4 regions of the Halomonas sp. E14 genome follow, and region 4 is predicted to be linked to each of the others. Evidence: predicted binding sites of a transcription regulator. Region 4 holds the regulator's gene; each other region holds the start of a gene.
The links. Region 4 encodes sigma-54, which starts transcription at its own class of promoters, with help from an activator protein. Its sites were predicted from a motif close to TGGCACNNNNNTTGCTNT; they were not measured.

Region 1 (3,456 bases), 2.4 Mb from region 4:
GAGCACCACGGTGGAGAGCGGGAACTGCTCCACCTGAACGCTCGGGTTATAGGCCTGCACGGCACCGTCGGTGATCAGCTTCAGCGCCTTGAGCTGCTCCAGGCGTGCCTGGAGGTCCGCCGGCGCTACCTCGTCGCCCAGCGTGCCCAGGGCAAGGGGGTCCAGGCCCTCCTCGCGGCCGGCCAGCGCCAGCAGTGCCTCGCTGATGCGGTCCGGGGCGAACAGGCTGGTGGTGGGCACATGGAACCACAGCGGCTGGCCTTCCACCTCCACCCGGTGCAGATTCTGGGGGATCGCTTGCAAGATTCCCATGAGGATCTCCTGGTCGTGGGGTTAGCGAAGCGGCGGATTGTTCCAGCGCTGTACGGTGACGATCAGCTGGGCCTCGTCCTGCATCTCCTCCTGGCCCACCACGCTGGCGGAAACGCGCAGGTTGCCCACGCTGTTGGCGTTGAACTGGCGCAAGGGGTTGGGCCCGGCCCCGGCCGGCGAGAAGATCCCGCTGGCGGCGTCCAGTACGCCGGCAAACTTGGCGTCCTCGTCGCGCTCGGCGATCTCGTCCCAGGGGGTGACGCTCCAGCGCACCGGCACCTGGCCCAGGGGGATTTCCTCGTCGCCTTCCAGGTAGCCGATGGCCGAGAAGACGCCGCTGACCGGCGGGGTCTTGTCGTTGCCGATGCGTGCCACGCCGAGGGCCGGGCTCACCTCGAGCCGGTCGACGCTCCGGTAGCCGGCCAGCAGCCGGTCGTGGCGTTGGTTGCCGACGCTTACAGCCAGCCAGCCGGGCACGAGGTCGGCGTGCGCCTCGACATCCAGCACCAGGCGATGTTCGCTGCGTTCCACCACGTCGCGCACGCTGACGGCCTCGCCCAGGTCGATCTCCCCCTCGCCGAGCCCCTGGCCCAGCAGTACCAGGCGGCGGCGCTCGCCGGCCTTGAGCGACGCCGGCAGGCTGGCGACGAGGCCGGGCTCGGCGCCGTCGCGCGGGGCCATCTCCACCTGCATGCCGAACGCCTCGTCATGGTCGTCGAAGATTCGCCCGCTGGGCCGCTCGCCGGAGAGGTCCAGCACCTGCTTGAAGTCGCGCCCGTTGAGCGCGAGGCTGGCGCGCCATTCGTAGCCGGTATAGACGACGGCCCGGCCCTCGCCGGCCAGCGGGCGGCCGTTGGCGAAGGCACCCTCGAGGCGCAGGGCATAGGCGTCCTCGCCGTCGGCGCCGGCGATGGTCACGTCGGCGAAGAAGTCGCCTTCACCCGGCCAGTGACCCCACAGCTGCCATTCGCCTGCGGGGGAGAGGGCCTCGGCCTGCTGCCAGGCCTCCCAGGCCTCGCTCTCCAGGCCTTGGGTCTCGGCCAGCCAGGGGGCGATCTCGGTCAGGGCGATCTCGAACCAGTCGCGGTCGCGCGCCATGGCCTGGTACTCGATGGTCTGGAACTGGCCCACGTGGAAGTGCACCAGGTGCTCCCACTCGGCCAGGGGGCGGCGCTGAAGCTCGCTTCGGCCCACGGTGTGGCAGCGCCCGCACATCGCCTGCATCTCGGGATGCTCGGAGGACTCGATGCGGTTGAGGCGGCGCTCGATCAGCATGCGCTGGGGGGCGCTCTCCTCGGGGGCGAGTCCCTGGGTGTCGGCCAGGTGCTTGACGATGGTGTGGCGGGCGTCGGCGGGCAGCTCCAGGCCATGCATGATCTGCATGCGCGCCACCGTCATGTCCCAGCCTTCGGGCGTCTTGCGCTGCTGGCTGATGCGGCCCCAGCCTTGGCCGCCCTCTTGTGCCTGGTGACAGGCGGTGCAGTGCTGCTCGATCGCCTCTGTGCCGGGGGAGGCCAGGGCCAGCGCCGGCAGCAGGGCCAGGCCATACAGGCCGGTGGTCAGTAGGGGCTTCATCGGGGTGCCTTCTCCTCGGTTATTTTTATAGGGAGTTGTGCTTGAACTTCAGCAAGCAACGAGCCATTACATTAATTATCCAATAAAAACATAGTGATATGGTTTTACGTTGCCGCATCCAGCGTAAGCGGGAGGGAGGCGGACGTTCCGACTGTCTCAGTTTGGCACGCGGGTGTCCCGCTCTGGAGCAGTCGGCACGCCGGGCCGCTGGCATGCCCTCAGCGCCGCCGGCACAGCGCCACCAGCCGCGCCTTGGAGGGCACGCCGAGCTTGGCGTAGGCGCGCTTGCGGTAGGTCTCGGCGGTGGAGAGGGCGATATCGAGTTCGGCGGCGGCGCTCTTGAGGGTGTGGCCGCGCAGCAGGTAGAGGCACAGCTGGCGCTCGCGCTCGGAAAGGGGCGCCAGCACGGCGGCTTCCTCCACGCTGGGGCGCTGCGACAGCGGCCTGGCCTGGGCGTAGTGGTGACGCATCAGGCTGGCCAGCAGCGGTGCCAGGGCGTCCAGTCGGGTCAGGTCGTGCGGCCTGAAGAGGCCGGCCTCGCGGCCGCGATAGAGGTTGAGGTAGTAGACGCTTTGCGCGCCGGGCAGGGTCAGCGACACCTTGTCGACCAGGTCGGGGAAGGCGAACAGGTGGCTGCGATAGGCTTCCGGCATGGCCTCGGCCTGCATCGGCGTGATTTCGGTGTCGCTCTGCTCGCCCTCCTCGGCCATCAGCTGGCGCAGGCGCTGGTAGTTGGGGTCCTGGCGGAACAGGCCGCCGGTGTAGAGCTCCGCCAGGCGACCGGCCATGCGCGGCGCGCGCTGGTTGTTCGCCAGCAGGCAGTCGACCTCGTCGCTCTCGTCGAAGGCGAACACCATGCACTGCTCGATGCCCACCGCCTGGCGCAGCAGGGCCAGCAGCGCCTCGTCGAAGCCCGTCTCGCCCAGCCGCGCCACGCACTCGGCCATGGCCGGCATCAGCCCCGGCCAGTCGGTGGTTTGCGCGTTGCTGGTTTCCATTCGTCGCTGCCTCTCGCCGCGTGCTGTCCCGGCTTTTGCGGGACACCGGTCGGGTCGCTCCCGGGGTAGTCTGTCGCTAGATACAACGCCAACAGGAGCCGCCCATGCGACCCGCCGGACGCGCCGAGACCGACTCGCTCTATTTCGATTATCCCCACTTTCCCTTCGTTCGTCCCCCCGAGCTCGACGGCCGGGCGGTGCGTCATCGGGTGGCCATCGTCGGTGCCGGTCCGGTGGGGGTCACCGCCGCGCTGGAGCTGGCGCGCCACGGCATCGCGTCGGTAGTGCTCGACGACAAGGCCACCGTCAACGACGGCTCGCGGGCGATCTGCCTCTCCCGCCACAGCCTGGAGATCCTGCAGCAGCTCGGCGTCGAGGCCCCCTTCGTGGCCAAGGGCCTGGGCTGGACCCGGGGCCGCACCTACTTTCGCGACCGCGAAATCTTCCGCTTCGAGATGCCCCACTCCGAGCAGGAGCGCTTCCTGCCGATGATCAACCTGCAGCAGCAGTACATCGAGAAGTTCCTGATCGACAAGGCCGCCGAGAGCGAGCTCGTCGAGCTGCGCTGGCA
Region 2 (3,456 bases), 1.2 Mb from region 4:
AGCGCTACGAGAAGGTGATCCTGGTGCACGGCGTGCGCAGCGTCAGCGAGCTGGCCTATGCCGACTTCATCCAGCAGGAGCTGCCGGCTCACGAATACCTGGGCGACGAGATCCGCGAGAAGCTGGTCTACTACCCCACCGTGACCCGCGAGGCGTTCCACACCATGGGCCGTCTCACCGATCACATTCGCAGTGGCAAGCTGTTCGAGGACACCGGCATCGCACCGATGGACCCCAAGCAGGACCGCGCCATGATCTGCGGCAGCCCGGCGATGCTCGACGAGACCAGCGCCCTGCTGGACGACCTGGGCTTCAACATCTCGCCGCGCATGGGCGAGCCCGGCGATTACGTCATCGAGCGGGCCTTCGTCGAGAAGTAATAAGGGACGCTCGCTCACGTTTCGGTGCTTGCCGAACTTAAAAAAAACCACGGCCTCTCGGTCGTGGTTTTTTTCCTCCTGCCTGACTAGCGGTTACACCGCATCCTTGCCGGTTTCACCGGTGCGGATGCGGATGACCTGCTCCAGCGGGGTGATGAAGATCTTGCCGTCGCCGATCTTTCCGGTGTTCGCGACCTGGGTAATGGCGTCGATCACCTGTTCGGCCATGTCGTCGTCGATGGCGATCTCCACCTTCACCTTGGGCAGGAAGTCGACCACGTATTCGGCGCCGCGGTAGAGCTCGGTATGGCCCTTCTGGCGGCCGAATCCCTTCACCTCGGTCACGGTGATGCCCTGTACGCCGATTTCCGAGAGCGATTCCCGAACGTCGTCGAGCTTGAACGGCTTGATGATGGCGGTCACCAGTTTCATGGCTTGTCTTCCTTATGGTCGAGCCGGGTGCGGGGCAGCCACCCCGGTCATTCGGTATCGGTTGGTCTCAAGCATACACCGCCCATGGCAGGAAGAAAAAAGGCTCCCCGCAGGGAGCCTGATAGGTTGCCTTCGGTTACTCGGGGCGTGGCTGGCCGATCGGTGCCGCGGTGGCGTAGCCGCCGGGCTGCGGACGACCGCCGCTGCCGCCATAGACCTTGGAAATGCTGAACTCGGGATAGGCTTCCATGCCGCACTCGGTGAGGTCGACCCCTTCGTACTCTTCCTCTGCGCTGACCCGTACGCCCATGGTCGCCTTGAGGATCAGCCATACCGCGAGACTGGCCAGGAACACCCAGGCGAAGATGGCCGCTGCGCCGATGAGCTGAGCACCGAAGGTGGCGTCTGCGTTGGTCAGCGGCACGGCCAGCAGCCCCCACAGTCCCACGACACCGTGCACCGAGATGGCCCCGACCGGGTCGTCGATTCTCAGCTTGTCCAGCGCTACGATGGAGACCACCACGATGGCCCCGCCCACGGCGCCGATCAGGGTGGCGCCCAGCGCCGTGGGTGCCAGCGGTTCGGCGGTGATAGCGACCAGGCCGGCCAGGGCGCCGTTCAGGGACATGGTCAGGTCGGCCTTGCGGAACCACAGCTTGGCCAGGATCAGCGCGGCGATCACGCCGCCGGCCGCCGCGGCGTTGGTGTTGACCAGCACCTGGGCCACGTTGTTGGCGGAATCCACGTCGGATACCTTCAGCTCCGAGCCACCGTTGAAGCCGAACCAGCCCATCCACAGGATGAAGGTGCCCAGGGTGGCCAGCGGCAGGTTGGCGCCCGGAATGGCGTGGATGCTGCCGTCTTTGCCGTACTTGCCCTTGCGCGCACCCAGCACCAGCACCCCGGCGAGGGCAGCTGAAGCGCCGGCCATGTGCACAATGCCGGAGCCGGCAAAGTCGGAGAAGCCCATGGCATCCAGCCAGCCTTCACCCCAGGTCCAGTAGCCTGACACCGGGTAGATGAAACCGGTCATCACGACGGCGAAGGCGAGGAAGGCCCACAGCTTCATGCGCTCGGCCACGGCGCCGGACACGATCGACATGGCGGTGGCCACGAACACCACCTGGAAGAAGTAGTCGGCGCGCATGGAGTAGTAGGGCGCATCCTCACCGCCGGCGGTGACCGCCGCCACGCTGTTCTCTCCGCCGATCAGGAAGCCGAGGCTCGGCAGCAGGCCGCCTTCGCTGCTGGAGTACATGAGGTAATAGCCCACCAGCAGGTACATGGTGCAGGCGATGGCGAACAGGGCGATGTTCTTGGTCAGAATCTCGGCGGTGTTCTTGGCACGCACCAGGCCGGCCTCGAGCATCGAGAAACCGGCCGCCATCCACATCACCAGCACGCCGCACATCAGGAAATAGAAGGTATCGAGCGCATAGCTCAACTCGGCAAGTTCATTCATGGCAGGTCTCCACTCTTGTCATTGCGCTTTTCTGGGGACTGTTACACGGCCTCGGCGCCGCGTTCGCCGGTACGAATGCGGATCACGTCTTCCAGCGGGGTCACGAAGACCTTGCCGTCGCCGATCTTGCCGCTGTTGGCCGCGCTGCAGATCGCGTCCAGCACGCTCTCCAGACGCGAGTCATCCACGGCTACCTCGACCTTCACCTTGGGCAGGAAATCGACCACATACTCGGCGCCACGGTAGAGCTCGGTGTGGCCTTTCTGGCGTCCGAAGCCTTTCACCTCGGTGACGGTAATGCCCTGTACGCCGGTGTCGGCCAACGCCTCACGAACGTCGTCGAGCTTGAAGGGCTTGATAATGGCAGTGATGAGCTTCATCGCGTTTCTCCCTGCGGAACGTGCGGCGTGGATGCCGCCTGGGTACGGTGTACCCTGGCTGTGCGAATGCCATGCCATGATCAGAAAAACTTTATTCAAGACAGGGTATTGCCTGGCATGGGTGGGCCAACTTGGTGCTGGCCTCGACGAGCCGTGCACCAGCATGGTGCTGTCTCGGGGTGCAGGCGCTCCAGCGCGGGGCAGTTGAAGTGCATGCGCCTGGGGTGGGGCTTGCGTATCCTGTAGGCACACGTTCTTGAGAAGGAGAGGTGCACTATGGCGGGTCAAGACCCTATCAGCCGGTTGGCACAGCAGCTCGGCGAGCGGCTTCAGGGAGCCTCGCAGGCACCGGAGGAGATCCAGAAGGGAGTCCAGCAGATCGTACGCGGCGCCTTCGATCGCCTCGAGCTGGTGTCGCGGGAGGATTTCGACATTCTGATGGAGGTGCTGCAGCGCACGCGCATTCGGGTCGAGGCGCTGGAACAGCAGGTGGCCGCGCTGGAAGCGGCGCTGGCGACACGCCACGATGCCGCGCCTGCCACGAGCCAGGCCACTCCCCCTGCGGCAGGCCACGATGCCGCTCCGCCGCCGCTCAGCGGCGGCGAGCCGACAGGCGTGGTGGACCCCGCGCCGGGCGGCGCCACGGGCGACCAGAACCGCTGAGCCAGCGTGGAGAGCACCGCCCCGGGAGGTGATATCATCGAGGCCTAATGCATGCCGCTGCGAGGGAGCGCATGATGTTGGCCATCGTCACCACTCGGGCCGCCCTGGGGCTCGATGCCCCTGAAGTCCAGGTCGAGGT
Region 3 (3,456 bases), 990 kb from region 4:
ATCTCGAAGCTGATCAGCGCCACGGCCTCGGGATAGTTGAGCTTGAGGCCGCGGGCCCGGCGTCGTTCGGCCAGCTGGGCGGCGGAGAACAGCAGCAGCTTGTCCTTGTCTCTCGGGGTCAGTTCCATGCGTCTCTCCTGGTGAGTCAGGTGAACCAGATACGGGGCGGATGAGCGGGCACACCGATGAGCAGCGGCCTCAGGCAGGCCCAGGCCTGCCGGCAGATCTCCCAGGCTTCGTTGCGTTCATGGCCGAGGTAGCGCAGCAGCAGTACGCCGTGGCGCACGGTCACCGCCCAGCGCGGGCTCGCCGCGAGCGCCTCACGCAGTGCCTCGATGGCGGCGGTTTCGTCACTGAGACCCACGGCCCATAAAGTGGCCTGTACGCTGGCGCCGCCCTGCCCCCAGCGACCGGTGAAGCGCGGGTGAGCCGGATCGAGCGGTTGGCGCTCCAGCCACAATGGCTTGCCGTCGCGATACAGCCGGAAGCGCTGATCGATGCGTCCCGACACATAAGGCAGCCGGCTCGCCGGCCGGCCCAGCGCCAGTACTTCCCAGCCCAGGCAGCGCGCCCCCGCCTCGAGTTCGATGAGCGTCTCCTGCACGCCCCGCGAGCCATCGAAGGCGATGGTCTCCTGGGGCAGCCATTCGAGAATGCCGTGCTGCGATACCTTAAGACTGGTGCGCTGTTCCCAGGCCACGCCGTGGCTGTCGGCCCGGTAGAGCTTGTTGGCGGCAGGCGTGGTCAGCAGCGCATGGGCTTGCGGCTCGACCCGCGCGGCGATGCTCAAGGCATCGCCGCTGACCAACCCGCCGGGTGGATGCAGCAAGTAGACGTGGCAGGCGCCATCTCGCCCTTCCGGGTAGAAAGGCCGCTGCACCCGTAGCGGGCCGCGGTGGCGCGCCTCGACCATACGCGTACGCCCATCGCGGCAGTCGAAGCCGAGCGTCAGCGACGCCGCCCAGTGACGCTCGGCATCGAAGCGATGGCCGGAGTGCGGCGCTGGCTTGGCGAAAGCGGAGGTGGCGAAAGCGGTCATGGGCGGCTCGTTCAGCGTATCTGCCCAGAAGTAGCAAGGCCCGTACCACAGCCTGAGCACTCTCTTTAAATTGTTCATTATCAAAAGCTTGAATAACACCCACCCCAGACCCGAGACACATTCTTGCCACATCGAGGTGCAGCTGCCGGCGCTCATTTGCATCACGCCGGTGCAGCTGCCCGAACAGTCGAACCACGATGGTGCATGAGCAACAGCGCAGCGAGCGGTTCGAGCGCAGCAGGCCGCAGGGCAGCCGAATAAGGGGAAAAACCGTGGAAGCGCCGACGGCCGCAATGGCTTCGCCGCAGGGCTGCGCTAGAGTGACAGCGCATTTTCGAATGTACTGTTCACCTAACCGAAAGGGAGAATTCGTGATGTTCAAGACGACGATTGCCGCTGCCGCCCTGGGTCTTGGCATGAGCGCACTGGCCAGCGCCGCCCCAGTCACTCACCTGGGTGGCGACATCACCGAGGAGCAGGTGCTTGCAGCCCAGCAGGCTTGGGGCGACGCCCTGGTCGCGATCTCGAGCACCTACGAGGAAGAAGGCATCGATGCCGCCACCGCCCTTGCCCGCGACATCATCGACAGCGCGTACGGCTATGCAATGGGGCCGGTGCTGTTCAAGCCCACCCTGGCCGAGGCCCCGCATACCTTCCGCACCACTCCCGAGGGCGCGCTGGCCTACTTCGTCGGGCACGACGAGGACTTCCCCGCCGACAGCGGCTTCGCACTGAAGGGCTGGCAGGAGGTCAAGATCGACAACGCCGCCATTTTCATCAGCGGTGACGTTGCCATGACCCTGGGCACCGTCTCGATTCTCGATGCCGACGGCAACACCACCACCGTCGACAAGACCTGGGGCTACCACCTGGACGACGAGGGAGAGCTGCGCATCGTGCTGCACCACTCCTCGCTCCCCTTCAGCCACTGACCAGGGCGCGCCGGCGCCAGCACCGCAGGGGCACGCTCCTGCGGTGCTATACCGTCAGGTGCTCCTTGATCAGCCCATCGGTGAGCTCGCCGATCTCGCCCCTGGCCACCGGCCTGCCGCGATCCATGATCACGAAGCGGTCGGCGTACTTGCGTGCGAAGGGCAGCTTCTGCTCCACCAGCAGCACGGTGAGACCGTCCTCCTCGATCAGCCTGCGAATCACCTCGCCGATCAGGGTCACGATATTGGGCTGGATGCCCTCGCCCGGCTCGTCGAGGATCAGCAGGCGCGGTTCGATCACCAGCGCCCGGCCGATGGCCAGCTGCTGCTGCTGCCCGCCGGAGAGGTCGCCGCCGCGGCGGTGCTTCATCTCCTTGAGCACCGGAAAGAGCTCGTAGATGCGCTCCGGGATGCTGCGCCTGCCGTCGCCCCGTGCCGCCAGGCCGGTGCGCAGGTTCTCTTCCACCGTGAGAAGCGGAAAGATCTGTCGCCCCTGCGGCACGTAGCCGATGCCCAGGCGCGAGCGATCCTCCACCCGCCGCCTGGTCAGCTCGACGTCGTCGGCATAGCGGATGCTGCCGGAAGAGACCTTCACCTCGCCCATGACGGCCTTCATCAGGGTGGTCTTGCCCACCCCGTTGCGGCCCATCACGCAGGTGCACTGCCCTGCCGGCACGGCCAGGTCGAGATCCCACAGCGTGTGGCTCTCGCCATAGAACTGGTTGAGCTTGTCGATCGCCAGCATCAGAGCGTCTCCTCTTCGGCTTCGGCACCCAGGTAGACTTCGATCACCCGTGGGTCGCTGGCGACCTGATCCATGCTGCCCTCCGCCAGTACGCTGCCCTGATGCAGCACCGTTACCTTGCGCGCAATCGAGCGCACGAAGCCCATGTCGTGCTCCACCACGACAACGGATTGCTTGCCGGCAAGCCCAGTGAGCAGTTCGGCGGTACGCTCCATCTCCTGCTCGGTCATGCCCGCCACCGGCTCGTCCACCAGCAGCAGGCGCGGGCGCTGCATCAGCAGCATGCCGATCTCCAGCCATTGCTTCTGGCCGTGGGAGAGAATCCCCGCCTGGCGCTCGCGCAGCGCCAACAGCCCGATGGTCGCCAGCACTTCGTCGATGCGGTCGCGTATCTCGCCGCTCATTCGCGCGGTGAGTGTGGGCAGGATGCGCTTGTCGGCGGCCATGGCCAGCTCCAGGTTGTCGAATACGCTGAGCGCCTCGAACACCGTGGGCTTCTGGAACTTGCGCCCGATACCGAGGCTGGCGATCTCTGGCTCGTTCATGGTCAGCAGGTCATGGCGGCTGCCGAACCACACCGAACCGGTATCCGGCCGGGTCTTGCCGGTGATGATGTCCATCATGGTGGTCTTGCCGGCACCGTTGGGCCCGATGATGCAGCGCAGCTCGCCGTCGTCGATGGTCAGGTTCAGGTCGTTGATCGCCTTGAAGCCGTCGAAGCTGACCGTCACGTCCTCCAG
Region 4 (3,456 bases):
ACGTTTGACTGACAATGTGCGCGGCCATCATCCGCCCGCACGCCGCACCGCCACCAACGAGGAGTCCGATCCATGATGCGTATCGTCCCGCTGCTGACCCTCGCCCTGAGCGCGCTGTTTTCGGTCGCGCCTGCCCTGGCCCTGGAGAGCGATGCCAGCGCGCCCATCGAGGTCGAGGCCGACCGCCTCGACCTGGACAACGTGGCAGGCACGGCGATCTACACCGGCGACGTGGACATTCGCCAGGGCAGCATGCGACTCACCGGCGACCGGGTCGAGATCCGCCGCAATGCCCAGGGCGAGCTGACCCGCGCCATCGCCACCGGCGAACGCGCCTACATCCAGCAGCAGCCCGCTCCGGACGAGCCGCTGGCCCGCGGCTGGGGCCGTACCATCATCTATCACGTGGCCGAACGCCGCGTGGAGCTGATCGACCGCGCCGAACTGCAACAGGGCGGCGATACCTTCGATGGCGGCTACCTGGAGTACTTCCTCGACCGCCGCGTGGTCCAGGCCCGCGCCGAGGGAGAAGGCGTCGAAGGGCGTCAGCGCATTCGCATGACCCTGCAGCCGGAGCGCTGAGATGACGACGAAGACGCTGTACGCCAGGCACCTGGCCAAGAGCTACAAGCGCCGCCGCGTGGTGCACGACATCAGCCTGTCCATCGCCCAGGGCAGCATCGTCGGGCTGCTCGGGCCCAACGGCGCCGGCAAGACCACCTCGTTCTACATGATCGTCGGGCTGGTCAAGGCCGATGCCGGCAACGTCTGCATCGACGAGCTGGATCTCTCCAGCAGCGCCATGCATGAGCGCGCACGAGCCGGCATCGGCTACCTGCCGCAGGAGGCCTCGATCTTTCGCAAGCTGTCGGTGGCGGACAATATCCTGGCGATCCTCGAGACGCGCCGTGACCTCGACAAGCGTGGCCGCCACGCACGGCTGGAGCAGTTGCTGGAAGATTTCCATATCACCCACATTCGCGACAACCTGGGCATGAGCCTGTCTGGCGGCGAACGGCGGCGGGTCGAGATCGCCCGCGCCCTGGCGACCGAGCCCGCCTTCATCCTGCTTGACGAACCCTTCGCCGGCGTCGACCCCATTTCCGTCGGCGAGATCAAGGGCATCATTCGCCAGCTCAAGGCACGCAACATCGGTGTGCTGATCACCGACCACAACGTGCGCGAGACGCTGGATATCTGCGATACCGCCTATATCGTCGGCGACGGCCAGATCATCGCCGAAGGCGATGCCGACACCATCCTGGCCAATCGACGCGTGCGGGAAGTTTACCTCGGCGAAGATTTCCGCCTCTGACGCCCCCTTGTTCCTCACAACACACTGATGCTGCAGACTGTCAAGTGTTGGGGCATGAAATTTGCGCATGGCATGCATATTGCAGCAACACATCTTGCAACCAACGCTCAAGCGGAATAGGGTGGTTTTTTTCGGCAGATGAGCACTTTCTCTCATGGCCATGAAAGCCTCTTTGCAACTGCGAGTCGGCACCCAGCTGACCATGACGCCACAGCTGCAGCAGGCCATCGCCCTGCTCCAGCTCTCCACGCTTGATTTGCGCCAGGAAATCCAGCAGGCCCTCGAGGCCAACCCGATGCTCGAACTGGACGAGCAGTACGGCGAGACGCGGGTCGACGACGCCCCCCCGGACGACTGGAACGACGACATTCCCTTAGAGCTGACCACCGACAGCGAGTGGACGGACACCTATCCCGATCACGGCAGCGCTGGCAGCGGCGAAGGCCCTGACTTCGAGCGCCAGGCCAGCGCTCAGAGCCTGGCCGGCCACCTGACCTGGCAGCTGGCCATGACCGACCTCAGCGAACGCCAGCGGCTGATCGCCGAAAGCCTGATCGATGCCGTCGACGGTACCGGCTACCTCACCCAGTCGCTTGATGATGTGCGCGACGGGCTTCGCCAGCAGGGACTCGACGGACTGACCACCCGAGAAGTGGAGCAGGTCCTGCTGCGTCTGCAGCAATTCGAGCCGACCGGCGTTTTCGCCCGCGACCTGCGCGAATGCCTGCTGCTGCAGCTGGCCACGCTGCCCGACACCACTTCGCTGCTGCCCCAGGCGCGCCGGCTGGTGCGCCAGTTCCTCGAAGCCCTGGCCGCCGACGACCGCCGCTTGCTCAAGCGCCGCCTGGGGCTCGACGACGAAGCGCTGGAGGCTGTCATCGGGCTGATTCGCTCGCTCGACCCGCGCCCTGCCAGTGCCTACGTCGAGGTCAGCGGCAACTACGTCACGCCCGACCTGCTGGCCATCCATGACGTCCACGGCTGGCGCGTCGAGCTCAATGCCGAAGCGCTCCCTCGGCTGCGCATCCAGCCCGACTACATGTCGCTGGTGAAGCGCGCCGACAAGAGCGCCGATAATCAGTTTCTCAAGGATCACCTGCAAGAGGCGCGCTGGCTGATGAAGAGTCTTGCCAGCCGCAACGACACCCTGCTGCGGGTCGGCAGCGAGATCATGGCGCGCCAGATCGACTTTCTCGAGCAGGGCGAGGAAGCCATGCGCCCGCTTATCCTGGCCGACATCGCCCAGGCCGTTGAGATGCACGAATCGACCATTTCACGCGTGACCACACAGAAGTACATCCATACGCCGCGCGGGGTGTTCGAACTGAAGTACTTCTTCTCGAGCCACGTGGGCGGCGGCGAGGGCGATGCGCACTCCAGCACCGCGATACGTGCACGGATTCGCAAGATGGTGCAGGATGAACCTCCACGCAAGCCGCTTTCCGACAGCCGCCTGGTCGAGCTGCTCGAAGAAGAAGGCATCCGGGTCGCCAGACGTACCGTCGCCAAATATCGTGAGGCCATGGGTATCCCCTCGTCGAGCGAACGCAAGCGTTTCCGCTAGGCTTGAGAGGCGGGTTTGATCCCGGACAAATGCGGGTAGCGAGGGGGTTTGCTAGGCCCTAAAAAGGGTTACAATCGAGCCACCACTCGACGGACGAAGGAGCCTGTCATGCAAGTCAATATCACCGGCCACCATGTAGAGCTGACCGATGCCCTGCGTGACTACGTAAGCGAGAAGCTGAACCGCGTTCAGCGTCATTACGACAACATCACCAACGTCCACGTCACCCTGTCGGTAGAGAAGGAACGTATGCTGGCCGCCTGCACCCTGCACGCAGCCGGCGCCGATCTGCATGCGGAAGCCTCCGATCCCGACATGTACGCCGCCATCGACGCCCTCACCGACAAGCTCGACCGCCAGATGGTCAAGCACAAGGAAAAGGCCCAAGCCCGCGCCCAAGGCGCCGGCATTCGCTGAGACGCCATGTCACTAGAAACCATTCTGCCCCCGGAGCGCGCCCTGTTCGGCGTGCCCGGGGGCAGCAAGAAACGTGTGCTGGAGTTCTTCAGCACGTTCATCGCGCAGAATACCCCGAGCCTCGACAGCCAGGAAGTGTTTGCCCGGCTGGTGGGGCGTG

Region 1: peaA (quinohemoprotein amine dehydrogenase subunit alpha) is a predicted target of sigma-54. The motif match lies at 1,936-1,953, and genes of this name have one in related genera.
Region 2: ACT7B3_RS17085 (P-II family nitrogen regulator) is a predicted target of sigma-54. The motif match lies at 2,714-2,731, and genes of this name have one in related genera.
Region 3: ACT7B3_RS06775 (urease accessory protein UreD) is a predicted target of sigma-54. The motif match lies at 1,070-1,087, and genes of this name have one in related genera.

The regions. Positions count from the first base shown of each region.
Region 1 is NZ_CP199423.1:61,808-65,263, forward strand. Features, by position in the region: gene peaB (quinohemoprotein amine dehydrogenase maturation protein) at 1-312, opposite strand, end outside; gene peaA (quinohemoprotein amine dehydrogenase subunit alpha) at 334-1,887, opposite strand; gene ACT7B3_RS00285 (helix-turn-helix transcriptional regulator) at 2,106-2,885, opposite strand; gene ACT7B3_RS00290 (FAD-dependent monooxygenase) at 2,990-3,456, shown strand, end outside.
Region 2 is NZ_CP199423.1:3,624,287-3,627,742, reverse strand. Features, by position in the region: gene ACT7B3_RS17100 (ferredoxin--NADP reductase) at 1-380, shown strand, start outside; gene glnK (P-II family nitrogen regulator) at 474-812, opposite strand; gene ACT7B3_RS17090 (ammonium transporter) at 949-2,274, opposite strand; gene ACT7B3_RS17085 (P-II family nitrogen regulator) at 2,316-2,654, opposite strand; gene ACT7B3_RS17080 (accessory factor UbiK family protein) at 2,931-3,317, shown strand; gene ACT7B3_RS17075 (YifB family Mg chelatase-like AAA ATPase) at 3,389-3,456, shown strand, end outside.
Region 3 is NZ_CP199423.1:1,467,083-1,470,538, reverse strand. Features, by position in the region: gene ACT7B3_RS06780 (urease subunit gamma) at 1-128, opposite strand, end outside; gene ACT7B3_RS06775 (urease accessory protein UreD) at 146-1,039, opposite strand; gene ACT7B3_RS06770 (phosphoribosyl-AMP cyclohydrolase) at 1,414-1,971, shown strand; gene urtE (urea ABC transporter ATP-binding subunit UrtE) at 2,018-2,716, opposite strand; gene urtD (urea ABC transporter ATP-binding protein UrtD) at 2,716-3,456, opposite strand, start outside.
Region 4 is NZ_CP199423.1:2,453,881-2,457,336, forward strand. Features, by position in the region: gene lptC (LPS export ABC transporter periplasmic protein LptC) at 1-76, shown strand, start outside; gene lptA (lipopolysaccharide transport periplasmic protein LptA) at 73-582, shown strand; gene lptB (LPS export ABC transporter ATP-binding protein) at 584-1,315, shown strand; gene ACT7B3_RS11480 (RNA polymerase factor sigma-54) at 1,470-2,879, shown strand; gene hpf (ribosome hibernation-promoting factor, HPF/YfiA family) at 2,988-3,296, shown strand; gene ptsN (PTS IIA-like nitrogen regulatory protein PtsN) at 3,303-3,456, shown strand, end outside.